One region of the Mycobacterium sp. 663a-19 genome, then DNA from elsewhere that is predicted to be linked to it. Evidence: riboswitches for the same ligand, from Rfam matches in the RefSeq annotation. Region 1 holds a riboswitch; the other holds the start of a gene.
What was found. A riboswitch is a leader RNA that binds a small molecule or an ion and turns the genes downstream of it on or off. The one in region 1 is predicted to bind S-adenosylmethionine.
Positions count from the first base shown of each region.

Region 2: it holds a riboswitch for S-adenosylmethionine, as region 1 does, so the genes downstream of both, OQ968_RS14730 (hypothetical protein) here and OQ968_RS17635 (bifunctional o-acetylhomoserine/o-acetylserine sulfhydrylase) in region 1, are expected to answer to the same signal.

Region 1 covers NZ_JAPJAV010000009.1:179,677-183,080, forward strand. Annotated here, with positions in the region: gene metX (homoserine O-acetyltransferase MetX) at 1-189, opposite strand, end outside; gene OQ968_RS17635 (bifunctional o-acetylhomoserine/o-acetylserine sulfhydrylase) at 201-1,574, opposite strand; SAM riboswitch class IV at 1,756-1,874, opposite strand; gene OQ968_RS17640 (NADP-dependent isocitrate dehydrogenase) at 2,053-3,404, shown strand, end outside.
Region 2 covers NZ_JAPJAV010000007.1:211,556-214,959, forward strand. Annotated here, with positions in the region: gene OQ968_RS14715 (hypothetical protein) at 1-1, opposite strand, end outside; gene OQ968_RS14720 (hypothetical protein) at 279-848, shown strand; gene OQ968_RS14725 (ATP-binding protein) at 845-1,585, shown strand; SAM riboswitch class IV at 1,790-1,901, shown strand; gene OQ968_RS14730 (hypothetical protein) at 1,914-2,528, shown strand; gene OQ968_RS14735 (hypothetical protein) at 2,829-3,404, opposite strand, start outside.

The sequences.
Region 1 (3,404 bases):
GTCGCCGGTGAGCGCGTGCAGCACCACCACCACGTTGTCACGCGTCGGCGACAGCTCGCCCCAGCGCTGCACCGCGATGCAGACGTCGTCGATCACCGCGCCGCTTTCCAGCCGCAGCGAGCCCATGTGGACCAGGCCGATCTCGCCCTCGGCGGGCAGCGTCTGCGTCGGAATTTCGGAGATCGTCATGTCCGGATTCCTCAGAACGCCGCCACGGACTGCGGGTCGCCGCTGGCCTGAGCCGACCCCGCCGCCGCACCGAACTTGCGGGCCGCGGCGAAGCCGAGCTCCAGGTCGGCGAGGATGTCGTCGATGCCCTCGAGGCCGACGGCCAGCCGCACCAGCCCCGGGCTGACGCCGGTGGTCAGCTGCTCGGCGGGGCTCAGCTGGGCGTGGGTCGTCGACGCCGGGTGAATCACCAGGGAACGCACGTCACCGATGTTGGCGACGTGGCTGTGCAGCTTCAGCGCGTTGACGAACGCCTGGCCGGCCTCGATGCCGCCCGCCAGTTCGAACGCCAGCACGGCCCCGGTTCCCTTGGGCGCGAGCTTCTTTGCGCGCTCATGCCATGGCGAACCGGGCAGCCCTGCGTAGTTGACCGACAGCACGCCCTCGTGCGAGGCCAGGAACTCGGCGACCCGTTGCGCGTTGGCGACGTGGCGTTCCACGCGCAGGCTCAGCGTCTCCAGGCCCAGGGCGACCAGGAACGCGTTGAACGGCGACGCCGCCGACCCGTAGTCGCGCAGCAACTGCACGCGCGCCTTGATGGCGTATGCCGGCGGTCCCAGCTCGGCGTACACCACGCCGTGGTAGCTGGGATCGGGTGTGGTGAACCCGGGGAAGCGGCCCTGCGTCCAGTCGAACGTGCCGCCGTCGACGATGACGCCGGCGATCGCCGCGCCGTGCCCGCCCAGATATTTGGTGGCCGAGTGCACGACGATGTCGGCGCCCTGGGTCAGCGGCTGGATCAGGTACGGGGTGGCGATGGTGTTGTCGACGATCAGCGGTACGCCGTTGGCGTGGGCGACCCCGGCGACCCCCGGGGTGTCGAGCACGTCGATCTGCGGGTTGGAGATGGTTTCGCCAAAGAACGCCTTGGTGTTCGGCCGCACCGCGGCCTGCCAGGAGTCCAGGTCGTCGGGGTCCTCGACGAAGCTGACATCGATGCCCAGCTTCGCCAGCGAATAGTGGAACAGGTTATAGGTGCCCCCGTAGAGCCGCGGGCTGGTGACGATGTGATCCCCGGCGCCCGCCAGGTTCAATATGGCGAACGTCTCGGCGGCCTGCCCCGAACTCAGGAACAGCGCGGCCGCGCCGCCCTCGAGCGCCGCGATGCGCTGCTCGACGACGTCGGTGGTCGGGTTGCCGATCCGGGTGTAGATGTTGCCCGGAACCTCGAGCCCGAACAGCGCCGCGGCATGCGCGGTGTCGTCGAAGGTGTACGACGTCGTCTGGTAGATCGGCAGGGCCCGCGCGTTGTTCGGTGAGTCCGGGTGCTGGCCGGCGTGGATCTGCTTTGTCTCGAACGACCAATGCGCGGTCGGATCGGTCTCGGTGTTGCTGTCGTCGCTCATGACGGGCTTTCTGTCGGGAGTGGGTGAATCGGGTATCGGGAGTGCTCGCGGCCAAGCGGGACGCCACGAGCGATGGCGTCGGCCGGGCGGCCGTCGGCTAGCACCGACACACGATGGAGCGCGAATGGGCTTGAAGAATGCGCATCACGTATCCCCGTCTAGTCAGGGGCCCGTCATGGCGGACCCGCGCTTGCCGGATAGCCGGTTGGGCTACTCAACCCGGTCATCACCCGGGGCACCCCACCGCGGTTGGAGGGTTGCCGGCCAGCAAGCCGGGGCTTGTCGCTGGCACTCATGACCAATTACGAAGATTAGCTTATCGCGCCGACTCGGCGCCAACGGGGCGATCCGACGGCCATGGCCACCGGGGTTCACCGCCCTGACCTGCAGGTCGATGCCCGGTCAAACGCCCTTGATAGCGTGGCAACAACCACAACGCTGAGCCTCATCATGTGACAACCACGCCGGGAGATGGACCGTGTGCGCCGAACAGCCGACCGTCGTCTACACGCTGACCGACGAAGCGCCGCTGCTGGCGACCTACGCGTTCCTGCCGATCGTGCGCGCCTTCGCCGAGCCGGCGGGCATCAAGATCGAGACCAGTGACATCTCCCTGGCCGCTCGGATCCTCGCCGAGTTCCCCGACCACCTGACCGACGAGCAGCGGGTTGAAGACAACTTGGCGAAATTGGGCGCGCTGACGAAGCTGCCCGACACCAACATCATCAAGCTGCCGAACATCAGCGCCTCGGTGCCCCAATTGATCGCCGCGGTCAAGGAGCTGCAAGGCAAGGGATTCAAGATTCCGGACTTTCCGCAGAGCCCGAAGACCGATGAAGAGAAGGAAATTCGCGACCGGTATGCCAAGTGCCTTGGCAGCGCGGTCAATCCGGTACTGCGACAAGGCAACTCGGACCGACGCGCGCCGAAGGCCGTCAAGGAGTACGCGCGCAAGCACCCCCACAGCATGGGGGAGTGGTCGCCGGCCTCGCGCACTCACGTCGCGACCATGCGGCACGGCGACTTCTACCACGGCGAGAAGTCGATGACGCTGGACCGCGCGCGCGACGTGAAGATGGTGCTGGAGACCAAGGGCGGGAAGACAATCGAGCTCAGGCCCAGGGTGGAGCTGCGCGAAGGCGACATCATCGACAGCATGTTCATGAGCAAGAAGGCCCTCGTCGAGTTCTACGAGGAGCAGATGCAGGACGCCTACGAGACCGGCGTGATGTTCTCGCTCCACGTCAAGGCGACGATGATGAAGGTCTCCCATCCCATCGTTTTCGGCCACGCGGTGAAGGTCTTCTACAAGGAGGCATTCGCCAAGCACCAGGCGCTCTTCGACGAGCTCGGCGTCAACGTCAACAACGGATTGGTCGACCTCTACAACAAGATCGAGTCACTGCCCGCATCGCTGCACGAGGAGATCATCCGCGACCTGCACGCCTGCCACGAACACCGCCCCGAGCTGGCGATGGTCGATTCCGCCAAGGGCATCACCAACTTCCATTCACCCAGCGACGTGATCGTGGACGCGTCGATGCCGGCGATGATCCGCGCCGGCGGCAAGATGTGGGGGGCCGACGGCCGGCAGAAGGACACCAAGGCCGTCAATCCCGAATCGACTTTCTCCCGCATCTACCAAGAGATCATCAACTTCTGTAAGACCCACGGGGCGTTCGACCCGACGACGATGGGCACGGTCCCCAACGTCGGGCTGATGGCGCAGGAGGCCGAGGAGTACGGGTCGCACGACCAGACGTTCGAGATCGCCGAAGACGGCGTCGCCAACATCGTCGACCTCGACACCGGCGAAGTCCTGCTGACCCA
Region 2 (3,404 bases), on a different contig from region 1:
TCATCCCATCCTAGGATCCCGGTCAGGGCTTTCGTAGCGCGGAGCATGGATGTCGCGTATCCAATCGGCGCCCACTGGATTCGCACGAATACGACGTAACAATTCGTCAATGACGCCGGTTGGGTGTCAGGGTGGTTCTGCCAGTACGCCTCCCGGGAGACAGGGTGTAGGTGGGCCGCCGCTGGTTTTCTGCACTCCACTGCTGAAGATGCGGAATGACATTGGGAAGCGTCTCTGTGGATCCGGCAATGTCGGTGGGTGGCGGCAGACTTGCAGACATGTCCAAATTGGAAGTGCCGTCGGTGGCCGTCGCTTTGGCTGGCGAGCATCCGGATGTGCGGCGCGCAGTTGAGTTGGCCGGTCAGATCCTGGCCGGATCGGTTACCTCGCGAACCACATTGGGCGGGTTCTTACAGGCCAGTCTGAGTCGGTCTGGTTCAGATTTGGTGTGTGAATCACGGAAGCTCTCGTCGATCGGGCACGTCACCGTGGGTTTAGCGATCGCAGCGCCGATTGACCGGTTCGATCCCGAGATCGGCCCTGGCGATGACGACGACCCACCTACCTGGGGTCACGTCGAGATCGGCGAGCAACACCTGGCTCCGCCTTCTGCCCTATCTGCCTACTTCGCCGCGGGGCAGCTTGCCCCGGCGCCGCTGGTGGTGCGGCTCAGCGAAGCGTTCAACTTCAGAGACGGAGCCCGCCTGCAGGTCTACACCTCCGCCGGAGACCGGGCACATGGCGTGGCGGTGATCGAGGCGATCATGGCCGATGCCGAGGGTGCCAAGAACCTGTTCCGCGGGCGAGCGCTGACCGCAACTGAAACAACGGGCTGGTTTTGGAAGTGAGCGAGCTGCCTGTCATTACACGCGCGAATGTTATTGTGCCAGGATCAGTTTGGTCGGAGATTGATCTAAACGTCGCCGCTGTCACCACCCACCGCGAGCTCATGACGAGGTTGGGTTTGGGCGTGCGGCGCGGTGTCCTGTTGGCTGGCCCGCCCGGGGTCGGCAAGACCGTGATTTCTCAGGTGATCGCAAACGAATTGGCGGGTGCATTCACTGTTATCACCGTCGACGCCCGCGCCGAGCAATCCGCTCTGGCGGGGGTGTACAGGGAGGCCCGCACGCTGGGTCCGACCTTGATCGTGTTGGAAGACCTCGACTTGATCGTGGGCGACCGCCGAAAGAGCGCCGACACACGCGCGTTGTCGGAATTCCTGGCCGTGATGGATACCGACCCATCGGCGCCGATCCTGACGTTGGCGTCCACCAATGACGTCAGCACTCTGGACGCTGCCTCTATCCGCACGGCACGGTTTGATTCGATTATCGAGATCGGCTACCCCACCCGCGAGGCTGCCGCCCATATCCTGTCCACCTACCTGCAGGGGGTGCCCGGTGGCGAGAGCATCGACGTAGGAACCGTTGCCGCCCATTTCAGTACCGACATCAGCGGGGCGGACATTCGTGAGATCGTGCGCCGCACTGTGCTCGCCAGCGGTTTGGCCACGCAAGCGGGCCTCATCGCAACCGTCCAATCTGGACGTTTCAAAGCTCAACTGCCCCAGGGACACTACCTGTAGCGCAATGACATTAGTCTCGTCGTTTTCGCTTCTCGAAGAGTGGTTGCGGTTTCAACGCGTGAGGCATGACGTGCCGGCTGCCGACTCACTAGCGATTAGTGTGCCGATTGGGCGTGACCTGCTCGGCAAAGCAGCTCAAATTCCACAGCGATGGTGGATGTCTCGACGCCAGGATTGTCGGCGACGCCCGTTATGATGAACACGCTTCACGAGTCACCGTCGCGCAGCTCCGGCTAGACGGTGCGCCAACCCCACGTTCGTGGGTGGCCCGGATGACGAAGCGGCCCGCGTCAACTGGCGCCGGCAAGAGCGAATAGGAAGGCATGTCATGAGTGAGTTCACCTCGGACAACCAGTGGCGATCATTCCAGACCTTCGTGGCGGCGTACCTCGCGGGGATGTTGCATCCCCGGGACGTCTTCACCATCTCACGGAGGTATGCGGTGTCACCTCCACTCGTGGAGTTCCGGTGCGATGCTGCTGGTCGCCTGTGGTTTTCTATAGGTGCGCGGTCGTGGAGTGACGAGGACGGCGATTCCATCCAAGTCCAACGGGAGGAACCGAACCGGCTGGCTGCTCAAACAGTGCACCTGCTCCAAGATCTCGAGGATCTAAACGACCCGAGCGATCTACGCCTCAGCGGCAGCGGTCCCGCCAGTTCGGTCGCGGTGCTCGCTCGCAGCGGGTTCATGAGCGGTGACGGCAGCGAACCCGTTAGAAAAGCGGTCCTGGAGGCCAGAATGTCAGCGCAAATCGATGTCGATGGCGACGCCATCGACGCGGCCGCCCGCGAGCGCGGCCAACGCGCATTCGAGGCGACGAAGAGCGGCTCGATCGCCGCGATCGCCTTTGCAGCTGAGTTGGCACGTCTCCGGAGTTGGGTTGATCCGTTTAGCCCGACGCCGAAGTCAGGCTACTTGGTCGGAGGTGGCAGACCAGGTTAATGTCGCCGAACGTGGTGACCTGTGTGAACCAGTCCCGAGCCGATGCGAGCGCAGGTTCTGGCCCCAAACACCCGAACCGGCAATCGAGGCGATCCCGTTCGGAAGCTTGTTGTTCAGCGTCGCGATATCATCGGCCGGCTTCACCGCCGACCACGCACGATCAAACAGCGCCTCGCCGAGTCCGGTTGATCTCGCCCACTCATTCCCTCGCGCTCCGTCTTGTCGACATCGACGGCCATTGTCAAAAGCTAAGAGCTCAGTGCGTTTCCGAGGTCGATCGACACCGGTGCAGCCGCATTATCAGTCGTTATCGCATAGCGAGGCGTTAATGCTCTCAATCATCTTGTCTACGCCGTGCCTGTCGCCCCACAAGTAGGCTTCGCTCGCCGGAGTTGGACACACCTCCACCAGCCGTGAGCCATACCGGGCGCGCAAGAGCTCGACGACTTCGGCGAAGCGCTCGATGCCTTCCCAGTAGGCGATCTCTCGCCAGATCTCCCGCTCGCCGTGTCGGAGAATCGTCCAATTCTCGTCGTCGACCGTCTCGAGATCCCAGAGAATGAGCAGCCGATCACCGTCCAGGTCGGGCAGCTCGGCGGCGTCGCGCAACATCGAGTTGCTCGCACGACGTCGCCACTCTGCCTGCGCCTCGATGCCGGGCAATTGGGCCACGGCGCGCTGATTGCCGGCGGCAGCGGCCGCCTGGGTCTCGGCGAGTGTGGGAAACAGAATGATGAGGATCATGCATCCGCATTTCGGGCAAGAGACGTCTAACAGGTCGTTATGCATGTCCATGTGGTCCTCAGCGGACCCAATCCAGCCGCAAGACGGACACGTCAGCGGGGCGTCACGCTGGTTATCGAAATCCCAGTAGGA